DNA from 3 places in the Parabacteroides sp. AF17-28 genome. Region 1 is predicted to be linked to each of the others. Evidence: riboswitches for the same ligand, from Rfam matches in the RefSeq annotation. Region 1 holds a riboswitch; each other region holds the start of a gene.

What was found. A riboswitch is a leader RNA that binds a small molecule or an ion and turns the genes downstream of it on or off. The one in region 1 is predicted to bind cobalamin.
Region 2: linked by a shared signal. The riboswitch ahead of DWW90_RS14775 (ABC transporter substrate-binding protein) and the one ahead of DWW90_RS09165 (TonB-dependent receptor) in region 1 are both predicted to bind cobalamin.
Region 3: linked by a shared signal. The riboswitch ahead of DWW90_RS19285 (cysteine-rich CWC family protein) and the one ahead of DWW90_RS09165 (TonB-dependent receptor) in region 1 are both predicted to bind cobalamin.

Annotation. Positions count from the first base shown of each region.
Region 1 is NZ_QUGV01000010.1:59,569-64,403, forward strand. It holds gene DWW90_RS09160 (Ig-like domain-containing protein) at 1-858, opposite strand, end outside; gene DWW90_RS09165 (TonB-dependent receptor) at 884-3,241, opposite strand; cobalamin riboswitch at 3,367-3,571, opposite strand; gene DWW90_RS09170 (hypothetical protein) at 3,726-4,079, shown strand; gene DWW90_RS09180 (TonB-dependent receptor) at 4,422-4,835, shown strand, end outside.
Region 2 is NZ_QUGV01000021.1:46,519-51,353, reverse strand. It holds gene DWW90_RS14780 (DUF6377 domain-containing protein) at 1-559, shown strand, start outside; gene DWW90_RS20660 (hypothetical protein) at 717-866, shown strand; cobalamin riboswitch at 995-1,194, shown strand; gene DWW90_RS14775 (ABC transporter substrate-binding protein) at 1,252-2,415, shown strand; gene DWW90_RS14770 (iron ABC transporter permease) at 2,425-3,462, shown strand; gene DWW90_RS14765 (ABC transporter ATP-binding protein) at 3,462-4,469, shown strand; gene DWW90_RS14760 (hypothetical protein) at 4,532-4,835, shown strand, end outside.
Region 3 is NZ_QUGV01000039.1:19,141-23,975, forward strand. It holds gene DWW90_RS19270 (ion transporter) at 1-862, opposite strand, end outside; gene DWW90_RS19275 (alpha/beta hydrolase) at 913-1,860, opposite strand; cobalamin riboswitch at 3,428-3,633, shown strand; gene DWW90_RS19285 (cysteine-rich CWC family protein) at 3,692-3,910, shown strand; gene accC (acetyl-CoA carboxylase biotin carboxylase subunit) at 3,912-4,835, shown strand, end outside.

The DNA of each region.
Region 1 (4,835 bases):
ATAAGTCAAGATGCCCGATGTGGTGAACTTCTTTGTCACTTCACCTTCTACTTCGGATTCCGGCAGCAGGATATCTAATGTACCTTCTTCGATAATCGACATATTACCGGCGTTCAGCTTTGTCCAGAGGACTTTGCTTGCATCGCCATTGGCAGCCATGATAACGAGTGTATTGTCGTCGATCCAGGCGTGAGTATAAGAACGTACCTTATAGGTATTTGTCTTGAACGGGACTTTGGCTGTCTCCACGACCTTATTTTCCTTAATCTGATACTTCACGAAAGCATCGTTGCTTGAAGGAATCTGGTAATAATATTTACCCCTTGAGATGCTCTCCATAGAATAGTCTCCCAGTTCGGTCCCTTCCCCTTTGACGGTGATGGTTCCCATATCGGCTGTCAGTTTGCTGATGCTGTTGACAATCGTGGTGTTCTTGCTGCTCATGCCGCCATGTTTCCCGACTGTGAGAAAGAGGTCGAAATGGTATTTGCTTTCGTCGAAGGCAGGTGCGTCGCTTGTCACCGTAACATCACAGGTGGCAGTGAAACTTCCGTCATCCGTCTTTACAGTGATCGTTGCCGTTCCTTCGGCAACAGCTGTGACAACGCCTTTGTCTACTGTTGCGACGCTTTCAGCCGAACTGCTCCATGTAACGGTTGTATTACTTGCATCTCCCGGAACGATGGTTGCCGTCAGTGTCCCGGTCGTTCCTGTTTTCAGTGCTAACGTAGTAGGGCTTACGGTTATACCGGTTACCGGAACGTCTTTTACTTCGTCGTCATCATCTGAACAAGCCGTGAAACCAAAAGTGACCAAGGCTGTCATGAAGGCCAGTAATGCGAATTTGAACTTCTTCATTTTTCTTGTTTTTAAATATGGATAATTAATGAATGAATACTCTGAATTTGGCAAAGAAAGCGCGTCCCGGCTTTTGCAGCTTATAGTTGTCGTAGGCCGTTTCGTCGAGAAAATTATCACACTCCAATGCTATGTTGTAGCGGTCGTGCATCCATGAATACGTGACATTGGCATTGCAGATGTGTTGCGAAGGGATGCGCGCCTTGGTATCGCGGTTTCCATAGGCTTCCCAGGTCAGGAAATACCAATGTACCCACTGAAGCGTACAACCAAAACGCAGCTTGCTGTCCTTTTGCAGGAGATTGCGGAAAGTATAGCTCGCCTCCGCACTGCCGAAAAGCCAGGGACGGTTGGGGACATGGTTCTTATAGGTGGCGGAGGGTTTTCCGTCTTCTTTAAACTCTTGCTGGTCGCGTGCATCCTGATAGCTGACGTTGGCCATGAGTTGCAGCCGCCCGTCCCAGTCATAGCGCACTTCGCCTTCCACGCCCTTGATATGGACGGCGGGATCGTTGACATACTGCATCATGCCTTCTTTTTCGATGACGGAAGTTTGTATGTAGTTGTCTACATAGCGTAGGAAACCGTTTGCTTCGTAATAGACGGTATGTCTGCCGGCCGGACGCCAGGTACCGAAGACGGAGAGGTTGACGTTGTTGCTCTTCTCCGGTTCGAGCGCTACGTTGGCATAGACGGTGGTTCCGTTGCCTAACAGTTCGCGGGCGATGGGCAGGCGCACGCTATGCTCGTATGAAACCTTTACGGCCAACGGTTCGAAGAACATATAACGCAGTCCGGTTCCGTATCCGAAATAGTTCTTGGTGGTGGAACCTTGCACCTTGTTCGAGCCTGTCACGGTGGACTGGTCGGTCTGCCGGATATTGGGATGGTTCACGTAGTCTTTGGCGAAGAATACGTTCTGCATCCTCCCGTCGAAAAACGACTGGCTGTAGGTCAGGCCGATGATGTGTTTGGTCACAGCGTCGTTCGACGGGACGAAACTCTGGTCCAGGTCGTCATAGCGGTCATTCCCGGTGCGGCTCAGATGGTAGTTCAGGTTGAAACTGTGATGTCCGTCCAGACGGTAATCCAAATTGGCACGCGCGATGGTCAGCGGACGTTTGTAATGACGCATGGAGGGTTCGCCGCCACGGATCTCGTTGCGTTGGCTCACAATGTAGCCTCCGTCCCAATAATATTTGCGATAGGCCGTATCGACGGTGATGGAATGGTCCCATGTGTGCGACAAGGTTGCCTTCAGTGTCATACCTTCCGTGAGAAAGTTATATTTGCCGTAGCGCGCCGACACGTTCCAGGCATCCGAATTACGCTCTGCCATACCGTAGACTTTGGTCTGTACGGACCCGGTCTGCAACTCTTTATCAGTTTTGGAGTAGGAGGCGGAAACAAAGAACTCGTCTGCCCACGACTTATTGACAATTCCAGCTTCTATCTGCGTCAATAACGAGAAATAGCCGTCATGGAAACGTTTAGGGTTGCCGGTGATGAACCGGTCGCCTGTTTCATCACGCATCTCCACGTCCTTCATCCGGTAGTCGTTCTTCGAATAGTTAACGCCGACGGTAGGGCGCACGATCAATCCCGTATGCCGCTCTACAAACTGCGCGTTCAGATCGGCGCGGTGCGTATGGAAAGAACCGATGCTGTAAGAAGCATCCAAAAAGTTCGTCTTTTCCGCCTTGGTGATGATATTGACAGCGCCGCCCAATGCATCCGTTCCCAACGAGGCCGGCACCACCCCTTTATAAATTTCCACCCGGTCGACCAGGTTGACAGGCAGGTTGGCAAGCGTCACGTCATTCCCTTTGCTGTCCAACGGGACGCCGTCGATGAAGTAGCGGACGGAATTGCCGGACAATCCGTTGATGGAAAGGTCGAAGTCCGAACCTACACCACCCTCTTCGCGCACTTTGATACCTGCAGCCCGGTTCACCAGGTTGTTGAGGTTGTTCAGCGAGTTGACGATCGGTTTAATGTCGAGTGCGTTCACTGCGAAAGCGCCTTCTTTCAGTTGTTGTGTCTTTGTCTTCCCGTACACTTCGACGGTGTTGAGGTTGACAGCGCTTTCTTTTAATGTGAAGTTGAGCGTCCGGTTGGCCTGTACATTAAGAGTTGTCCGGATTGTTTCGTAGCCGACAGACGAGATAACGAGTGTCTGCTTGCCGCGTGTGACTTTCAGCGAGTAACGGCCTTTATCGTCGGAATAAGTACCGTTTGTCGTATTTTCGACTGCGATTGTGACCAGTGGCAGTGATGTCCCTTGTGTGTCTGTCACTTTTCCCGACAAAGTGATTTCGTTTTGTGCCGAAACGAATGGCGGGAGACAGAGAAACAGGAATAAAATGTGTACAAAGACTTTCATGTAGCCCCTTGTTATAGTGATTCATGACTTGCCCAGGGGAGAATGCACACAAAGAGAACGATTTCTTTACGCAGGATAAAGACTGATCAGGCTCGATGTTTTGCTGCTTTATTCCCCGAAAGCATTAAAACTATATCTGTATTGGCAGGTCTTCTGACTTGTTCCGTCTTTGAATGCCTTCCCAGCGATTTCTCGCCAGTGGCTATAGCGTATTCAAAGATTTGGAAGGAACTTACAGCAGCGGGTCTGTTCAGGATTTGCACCTGATTCCCTTTTCATCACGCTCCCGTAGCGGTTGGGAGCTGTGAAACCAAAACTGCGGCAAAGGTACGAAAAAAGTCTGTTCTTACAAGAAGGCGGGATTAAAACGGATGTATGTTGTAAGAATGAAGTGTAATATACCTACAAATAGGGATTGTATATCATCGCTTAATATACGAACTTTGCAACCTGAATAGTTGTTATATCGTATAGTTGGCGATACATGGATAAATTAAGGACATATTTGAGGATTGCGCTTCCGGTACTTTTCATTTCGTACTTGGGGTGTCTGATCGCTTTTACCCACGTCCATATTGTGAACGGGGTAACGATTGTCCATTCCCATCCCTATCAGAAAAATGACGACGGAACTCCCAAGGAAGAACATAATTATGCCGAGTTCCAGTTATTGCACCAGCTTTCGACTATTCAGATCAGCGGGGCAGCCTTTACCCACGTGCTGATTGCGGCACTTCTGACCGCCTATTGTATTCTTACCAACCGTCCGGTCTATCCGGCTCACCTCCGCCCTGTCTTAGGGAGTGTTTCGTTGAGGGCGCCGCCTTTTGTCTTTTAAATTATAATTTGTCTGTTACTTTTGGCTTGATCCAAAAGTAACCAAAAGATCAAGGCTTAACCGTTCCCGCACTCGATGCGGAATCGCAAAGAAACAGACAGTATCACAATCCTCAACAGAGCCATTAGGCTCTACTTCCGGCCTAAGCTGGTGAGCGTAAAGCGCAGAGACCGCAGTGAGCGTCCAGAGCGTCTGCTGTCTGAGCGAAGCGAGTTTCAGACGCGACAGCGAACGGAGGGAACGGAGTAGCGAAGCAGGTTCGGCCTTGATCTTTTGGTTACTTTTGGATCAAGCCAAAAGTAACAATAACTATTACTACAAATCATTTTAAAAGACAACTCAATGAATAAGATTATTATACTTTTCTTATGCCTTTGCTGTGCCGTTTCGGCAGTGATGGCAAACAACAGCTATGCGATTGATAAAGAAGTGATGAACCCGACAGATGCCAATATATTCGGCCATGTCGTAGATAAGTCGACCGGCGAGCACATGCCGGGAATCACGATTGTATTGAAAGGAACGACCATCGGTACGGCAACCGATGACTCCGGACATTACATGCTGAAGAACCTGCCGGAAGGCGAATTTACGGTCGAGGTGTCCTTTATCGGCTTCAAGACGGTAACGAAGAAAGTGAAGACACAAAAAGGCAAAACACAGGAATTGAACTTCGAACTCGAAGAAGACTTGATCTCGCTGGAAGGCGTGGTCGTTTCGGCAAACAGGAACGAGACGAAACGCCGTCTGGCTCCC
Region 2 (4,835 bases), on a different contig from region 1:
TCATTTGCAGGAAACAAATGGGCAGTTAAAGGTTTTGAATGGGGAACTGCATCAGATGAACGCACGTTTGCAGTTGGCCAACCGGCAACTTTCCGAATCCAACCAGATTAAAGAGGAATATATCGGACGTTTCATAAAGCTATGTTCTACTTATATCGATAAGCTGGATGGTTACCGCCGTATGGTCAATAAGAAAGTCTGTGCCGGACAGATAGAGGAGCTGGCCAAAATAACCCGTTCTTCTAATGCGCTGAACGCGGAACTGGATGAATTGTATAAGAATTTTGATACGGCATTCCTTCATTTGTTCCCTAACTTTGTGGCGCAGTTTAATGCGCTTTTGCAGGAAGACGAACAGATCGTATTGAAGAGAGATGAGTTGTTGAACACGGAACTCCGTATTTTTGCTTTGATTCGCTTAGGCATTAATGATAGTTCTCAGATTGCAGAATTTCTTCGTTATTCGGTTAACACGATCTACAACTATAGGGCGAAGGTAAAAAACAAAGCCTGTGTTTCCCGGGATGATTTTGAGAATTTGGTGCGTGAAATACATTAATCCTTTCACTGCTAATCCACTTTTTTAGTAATATTGTTTTGAGTTATTATGCTGTAATATAGTGTATTAATATTTTTGTTTGTCCACTTATTTGTTCACTGATCCTGTTTTGTCTTTTCTTTCTGCTTAATTTTGAATCACACAAAAAGTAATACGCATGGAGAAGAACATAAGGGAGTTTCTATCCCGCAAAAGTACGGAGATAATCGCTATAATTGCTTGTATCGGTTTAGTTGTTACTCTGATTCTTGCTGCCGGAACGATTCGAATTGAGCAGGAGAAGGCGTGTATTGTGTCGCATAAATAAAGAAAGTGTTTTTGGTATTCTCTTATATATAAATACCCGGTTTAATGTTTTTAGGGTACGCTGTTTGTGATAATCCCCGAACTTTCTAAAATGAAAGTGGCGGGGATTCTTTTTTTCTTATTACTTTTGCCGTTGAAACAGGTTTCATTATCCTTTTCAGGATAAGGATTAAAAGGGAACCGGGTGGGAATCCCGGACAGACCACGCTGCTGTGAAACTTCAGGAACATCCTGGCAATACTTTATGCCACTGACGTCTTGATTAAAGAGTCGGGAAGGTGCCAGGATGGAAGTAAGTCAGAAGACCTGCCGTTTCAATTAACTAAGAGTACTTGTTCCCGTGGGGTAGGATAAGACTTGTCGGCAAGAAATAAAATAAATTGAATATGAAAAAGTGTCTGGTAGGATGTTGCCTGCTTCTGTCGTTATTGGTTGTATCATCGTGCACAACCAATAACAACCGGCAGACTGAAAAGGAAGAAGTAGCCGAACAAAATGCGTATTCTGCTACCGTCCGTATTGTGCCGGAATATGCCCGTGGTTTTAGTGTATCTTACAATGACGGATATGTTTTGTTGGATATTCAGGACCCGCAAAATGAGGAAAGTACGACTTTTCATTATGCACTTGTCAAGAGAGGGACTAAGCCGGCGGGTATCCCTGAATCATATACGGTGATCGAGACGCCTATCCGGAGTGTTATTTGTATGACATCCCTTCAACTATCCAACTTTATTAAAATGGATGCCTTAGATAAAGTTGTGGGAATTACCAGCACGCGGCATCTGTTTAACAAAAAAATGAATGAACGGTTGGAGAGCGGGAAGACTGCTAAGATCGGTATAGAAGGAAATTTCGACAATGAAGTGATCATGAGCATGAATCCGGACTTGATTCTCGTTTCACCTTTTAAGCGGGGTGGATATGAAACCTTGAAAGACGTCGGTATTCCACTGATTCCCCACTTGGGATATAAGGAGATGACGCCGTTAGGACAGGCGGAATGGGTGAAGTTCGTAGGTCTGTTGTTGGGTGAAGAACAGAAGGCGAATGAAACCTTCTTGACCATAGCAACGCGGTATAATGAATTGAAAGCTTTGACGGCGGAAGGAAAGGTAAAGAGACGTCCGGTCGTTCTGAGCGGTGAGATGAGAGGCGGAAACTGGTATGCCGTGGGAGGCGAGAGTTTCCTGGCACAACTCTTTAAGGATGCCGGAGCCGATTATTTCCTGAAGGACGACAAACGTTCGGGAGGTGTGATACTCGACTTCGAGACTGTCTATAACCAGGGGGACGAGGCCGACTACTGGCGCATCGTGAACAGCTATCCAGGTACATTCAGCTATAAAGCTCTGCAAGACCAGGACCCGCGTTATGCAGATTTCCGGGCTTTCAAGGAAAAAGGCATCATCTATTGCAATATGAAAGATACTCCTTTTTACGAAAGCATGCCGACCGAGCCGGAAGTTGTATTGGCCGACCTGCTGCATATCTTCCATCCGGACCTGTTGCCCGGCCATACGCCTGTTTATTACGCACTACTAAAATAAGCTACGTTGATGAGACACTCTACTACTTTTCTGATGTTGCTGATCGTGGCGTCTATCCTTGTTTTGATGTTCCTCAATCTGGTGTTGGGATCGGTATCTATTCCGTTGAAGTCCGTTTGGAATATCGTATGCGGAATAGGAGAGGAACCGGTGACCTGGCAGAATATTGTCTGGAAATCTCGCCTTCCGCAAGCCTTGACGGCATTGGTGGCAGGAGCTGGTCTGGCGATAAGCGGTTTGCAGATGCAGACGGTTTTCCGGAATCCGCTGGCTGGGCCGTCCGTGTTGGGCATCAGTTCCGGTGCCAGTATGGGGGTTGCCTTTGTGGTGCTGTTGAGCGGAAGCCTGGGCGGTGTGGCGCTTAGCAAATTGGGGTTTATGGGAGAGATTGCCCTTTCTATTGCGGCGGTGATCGGTTCGTTGTCGGTGATGGCGTTGATTGTCTATGTTTCGCAAAAGGTAAAAGGGAATGTGACGTTATTGATTATCGGTGTGATGATCGGATATGTGGCGAATGCGGTGATCGGCGTGCTGAAGTTTTTCAGTGTGGAGGAGGATATCCGTGCTTATGTGATCTGGGGGTTGGGTAGCTTCTCCCGTGTATCGGGTAACCAGATGATGCTGTTTGTCGCAATCATGGCGATTCTGATTCCGTTATCTTTCCTTTTGATAAAGACACTGAACTTGATGTTGTTAGGAGACGGATATGCCCGTAACTTAGGGTTGAATATTAAGCGGGCGCGTCTGCTGGTGATCACTTCGGCCGGTGTGCTGACAGCTATCGTAACGGCTTATTGTGGTCCTATCATCTTTTTAGGGTTAGCGGTGCCGCATCTTTGCCGGGCGATATTTCAGACATCCGATCACCGGATACTGATGCCTGCCGTATTGTTTGCCGGGGCTGCATTGGCACTGGTTTGCAACCTGATTGCTCGTATGCCGGGGTTCGAGGGAGCTTTGCCGGTCAATTCGGTGACGGCTCTGGTCGGTGCTCCGGTGATTGCTTCCGTACTATTCAGCAAACGTAAGAACGAACTGAACGAATGATGAAACAAGATACAATTCATATAGATAACCTCTCTATCGGCTATCAGTCGAGGAACGATACTAAACTGGTCGCAAGCCATATACAGGCCCGCATCTACAGTGGTGAATTGACGTGCCTGTTAGGAGCGAACGGGGTGGGAAAGTCGACGTTGTTGCGTACCTTATCCGCTTTCCAACCAAAGATAGAAGGGGTGATTTCTGTCTTGGGACGTGATGTCGACAGCTATTCGGATAGGGAACTGAGTACGACTATCGGCGTCGTGCTGACCGAGAAATGCGATATCCGGAATATGTCCGTGCATGAACTGGTCGGGATGGGACGCAGCCCTTATACCGGTTTCTGGGGGCGGTTAAGCAAGGAAGACAAACGGATTGTGGAAGAGTCGATCGCCTTGGTGAAAATTGAAAACCTCACCTCTCGGATGGTACATACCTTGTCTGATGGAGAGCGGCAGAAAGTGATGATCGCGAAAGCACTTGCCCAGGAAACGCCTGTAATCTTTCTGGATGAACCGACCGCCTTCCTCGACTTTCCGAGCAAGGTGGAAATCATGCAACTTCTTCATCGCTTGACAAGAAGTACGAACAAGACGATCTTCCTGTCTACGCACGACCTGGAACTGGCCTTACAGATTGCCGATAAAATTTGGCTGATGGATAAGGCTAACGGCATTACGACCGGAATTCCCGAAGACTTGGCTTTAAGCGGTCATTTGAGCGGCTTCTTTGCCCGCAAGGGGATTGTGTTCGACACCGAGACCGGCCTGTTCCGCATTGATAACCAATATTCGACGGAAATACGCCTGAACGGGCACGGGCAGAAATACGCAATGGTTCGCAAAGCCCTCCAACGAAACGGCATACGTGCCGACCGTCGTGTGGAATCGTCCGCTTGGATAGAGACGACGGGAGAAACCTCTACATTTATTGTTCATTTGCCTGACGAACAAGTCCGCAATGCCGGGACTATAGAGGAGCTCTTACAGATTATATCTACCCATCTTTAACAAACTTCCTTTTCCGTTTGTTATCAGTAGACAGATTGTCAAACGCTGAAAAACTAAACGATATGAAAAGGTATTTTCTTTATGTTTCCCTGCTGTTTGCAGGTGTGCTTACCTCTTGCGGGGATGATGCTCCGAGCGAGATCGATCCGTCAGTCCCTTTCTACCAGAATCTGGGTGTCGAATACAATATTACGCAGAATCATACGCATATAGGTGCAAACTTCAACAAGTATAACAGCGAAGGTGTGAGCCTAAGGCTGCCGGATAAAGACATCCTGTTCAACGGGAAGGAACCGGATTTCTTAGGACAGGGTACTTATATGTATATGCTCTCGGAATCCGGACTGGATCCGGTTACCTTTACTT
Region 3 (4,835 bases), on a different contig from region 1:
AGTTATAATTCTCTAACTTCGATCCGCAGTACTTGCAATACTCCGCCAGCTCTTCGTGCCCGTCCTGATGGCAATTCGGACATTTATAACGGCTTCTTTTCCGCTGTTCCCCGACCATCGTCGCCGACACGATCCCTGTCGGGACCGCAATAATCGTGTAGCCGATCAACATCACGATAGCCGAAAGAAAACGTCCGGCAGGCGTAACGGGTGTTATATCGCCATACCCGACAGTCGTCATCGTCACAATCGCCCAATAGATACTGTTCGGTATGTTATTAAACTGCGTTCCGGGTTGGTTCCCTTCTATCATATACATGATCGTCCCGATCGAAGTGACCAGGATCAGCACGAAAAAGAAAAAGACGAAAATCTTGGGTGCACTGATCCGGAGCGATTTCAACAACAGGTTCCCTTCCTTCAGGAAATTAAACAGCTTGAACACACGGAAGACCCGAATCAACCGGAATGCCCGGATCACAATCAGATAGCGCGTACCGGCAAAGAAAAAACTAAGGTAGACCGGTAGTGTCGCCAGTAAATCGACAATCCCGAAGAAGCTGAAAATATACTTCTTAGGCCGTGGCGAACAATAGATCCGGACCAAGTATTCAAAGGTAAAGAAAGCGGTAAACACATATTCCAAAATACGCAATGCAAACGTGTAGTGATAAGAAAACGACTGTATGCTCTCCAGTATCACCACCACCACACTTGCAATAATAAACCCGATCAAACAAGTATCAAACAGTTTTCCCTTCGGTGTATCCGACTCGAATATAATCACATACAACTTCCTCTTCAAGTCCTCATCATGAAGAAAAGCATCCACACGCTCCCGCAGTTTCGTAAAAAGTCCCATAATCAGAATCTTTATCTTATAGTTGGTTCCACTAAGTTCCTTACCATCTCTTACCTTACTTCTATTTCTGGCATTTGCCTTTTCAAAAATTCAATTATTTTATCAATCACTTCCGGATTTTGCTTTATCAGCTCACTACTATGCCCATTTTCCACAAGATATAATTCCGCTTTGATTTGCTTCTCGGTCAAGAGTGTGTAAAAGTCATTTACCTGTTGCAAATCGACCAAACGGTCATTTTTAGCATGAATAATCAAAGTCGGCGGAAAATTAGGTTTTACATTGCTGGCCAATGTATATCTTTCTAACTTTTCTGGTTCCTTTGCAGGATCAAAACCAAAAATCTCATACAATGCTAACCGGTTTTTCCCAAGAAATCTCCATAACTCCATCCTACTATCATAATTTCCGTACGAAACCACAGAATCCTTGACAATGTCATACGGTCCGGGGCGGTTTAACACATCTAAATCCCCCATCTGAATATTTGCCGTGGAAAATCCGGTCGGCGTTGAAATAGCGACAATAGCATCCGGCATCAGATCTCCGCCAAAACCGGAAGAGAGAGCCAGATATCCCCCCGAAGATCCTCCTGCAACTGCAACCTTACCGGTATCAATATTATATTTTTGTTGCCCGTTTAGCTTAATCCACTTAATAACATCACTCACATCCTTAAGCATTTCATCAAGTTTTGTTTCCGGAGCTAATCTATAATCAGCCGCCACAACTGCATAACCATTGGCAAGAAGCTTTTCCTTAAGAGGAATATCCAATCCCTGGTCTCTGTTTCCAAACATAAACCCGCCACCGTGAAAATACACCAAAACAGGATGTTTTTCCTGCGAAACAGGCAAGAATATATTTGCCTTTATAGCATGTCCTTTAACCGTTTTATATACAAACTCCTGTTTTTCATATTGAACATTCCGGGAAAATGCATTTGTATAATAAATTAGTAATAATCCGGTTAGCAGAAATAAATGTCTTAATTTCATATCGTCAATAATTTAATTTGAAGTACGATCTTCTTTGCATACATTACAAATATAGCAAATATTTGAGAAACAGGCGTTACAAATCTTTAAGCTGCCCGGTGCAACAGACTTTATTTTTCCAAAAATCCATATTATCCAAAAAGCATTGTCATTTTTGTAGTAATTATGGCTGATTTTAAGCCTCTCGAAAATCGGGGAAATTGACAATAACCCCTTTTTGGGCCGTTTTTCTATTTCGTCCGAAAAGTTGATCGATTTTGGATTGACTCTTTTCACGGTTTTAGCCTTCCCGGCTGACAACAAACGGAATGAGGTGCCGAGACCATTCCGAAAAGCGTACAATTTGATTACCAAAAACCGGAAACACCGGCAAAGTGATAAACCTTAACTCCCGGAGAATCGAATATTTGAAAATAAAACGGACGGCGTTCCAAATATCCCAAGGAAATTCAGGGGCTTTTTTGCCATGAAAACGGTCCTCTTTTCAATTATGACCGTCCAAATCGCCATTACGACCGTCCCAATCTTCGCGAGGTGCCGAGTGCACTACACATTAGCACGGTCGTAATGGCAAAGAGGACGGTCATAATTGCTGGAAACGCTCAAAAAAGGCGAAAAAGTCCCTTTTTGAGGTCAAAAAAGCGGATTAACATTTGTTTGGTTTCGGATGTCTTTCGAGGCTATAAAACACGTTTTTTACAATAAGCCCCCCTGCCGCAGGCTCTCTTTTGCCATTGATTTCAATCAACGAGTTGATAAATTCCCGGCTTTGCCGGATTCCTCTATGGGTTTGAACCCCCTTTCAAAAATCTACAAGTAATCCTATTAAAGGACCTCAAGTCCACAGAGGAAGAGGCTTTGCCTCTAAGCTCTAAAACCGTTCGTTGAAACGAAACGGCAAAAGAGAGCCTGCGGCAGGGGGCTTATTGTATAAAACGTGTTTTTCAGGGTAAAAAGACATCCGAAACCGAACAATTGTGAATCCACTTTTCAGCTGTCAAAAAGGGGCTTTTTCCTATGATCCGGCACCTTATCGCCATAAAGAGGGACTTTATCGCTCTGACCCGGAACATTGTTGCTCTGAAGTCGGACTTCATATAGTACGAAGTCAACCCTCAGAGCGATGAAGCGTTACTTCACGGCAGTTTTCTGCGCACCTTACGGCAACAAGCCCCTAAAATTTTCTTGGGATATTTGGAACGCCGTCCGCCTTCGTCCGCAAATATTCGATTCTCCGGGAGTTAAGGTTTATCACTTTGTCGGCGTTTTCATCTTTCGATAATCAAATTGTACGCTTTTCGGAATGAGCTCGGCACCTCATTTTCTCTGTTGTCAGCCGAGCCGGTTAAAACCGCAAAAAGAGTCAATCCAAAATCGATCAAGATTTCGGACGAAATAGAAAAATGGCTGAAATAGGAGTTATTGTAATTTCTCAATTTACAGAAGGTCCAAAACTAAGAAAAACTGAACCTGTAAATGATGATTTGGCGTATTCTTGTGAATGGCCTGCTACCGGACTCTTCTCAAATACTTTCTTTCGGAATAGGTGGAATTAAGAAAAAAACTCTACATTTGTCACCGAATCGGTTTCGTTTTTCCCATTCGGGAAGACGGATTAAAAGGGAATCGGGTGTAAATCCCGAACAGTCCCGCTGCTGTGAAGCTCCGTTTCAACATCCTGAAACTACTATTGCCACTGGTTTGTTATAACAAGTCGGGAAGGCTTCGGGATGGGAGTCAGTCAGAAGACCTGCCATTCATTAAAGGTTCATATCCTCGTGGGTTAGGCTATGGATACGAAAAGATTATTGATTCTAAATGTTAGGAGATTATGGAGAAGATATGCCCCAGGTGCGGTGTCTCTTTTGAATGTCAGCCGGATAACATCACGGGTTGCCAGTGTGGAACCGTGAAACTCGACCGTTTCCAGCGTGACTATGTAAAGATGTACTACTATCCGGAATGTTTATGTAAATCTTGTTTGGAAGAGGTTAAACTTTACTTCTATGCTTCGGAAGTGAATCCCTGTTATAAACATATAAAACGATGATATGATAAAAAAAGTACTGATTGCAAACCGGGGCGAAATAGCTGTGAGAGTTATGCGCTCCTGTCGCGAAATGGGAATCCGGTCGGTGGCTGTTTTTTCGGAAGCAGACCGGACGGCTCGCCATGTCCTTTATGCCGACGAAGCCTGCCTGATCGGTCCGGCCGCTTCGAAAGACAGTTATCTGGATATCGGGAAAATCATCCGGGCTGCCCGGCAACACAACGTCGATGCAATACATCCCGGATACGGCTTTCTGTCTGAAAATGCAGAATTTGCCCGCCGGTGTAAAGAGGAAGGATTCATCTTTATCGGCCCGCTGGCCGAAACGATGGAAGCAATGGGCGATAAGATTGCCGCCCGCAAACGCATGATCGCCGCCGGTGTACCGGTTGTGCCCGGCACGCAGGAACCGCTGAAGGATGCAGCCGAAGCGCGCCGCCTCTGCAACGAGATCGGTTATCCGGTGATGCTGAAAGCCTCTATGGGAGGCGGCGGAAAGGGAATGCGCCTGATATATAAGGAGGAAGATGTGGAAGAGGCGTATAATGCCGCCCGCTCAGAGTCGCTCTCTTCTTTTGGCGACGATACGGTCTATCTGGAGAAGTTCGTGGAAGGGCCGCACCATATCGAATTTCAGATACTGGGCGATAATCATGGGAACGTGATTCATCTCTGCGAACGCGAATGCTCCGTGCAACGCCGTAACCAGAAGATCGTGGAGGAAAGCCCTTCGCCTTTTATCACGCCGGAACTGCGCCGCGAGATGGGCGAAAAGGCCGTAGCGGCCGCCAGGGCTGTCAACTACTCCAGTGCCGGGACAATCGAATTCCTGGTCGATAAACACCGTCATTTTTATTTTCTTGAAATGAATACCCGCCTGCAGGTGGGACATCCGATCACCGAAGAGGTGCTGGGACTCGACTTG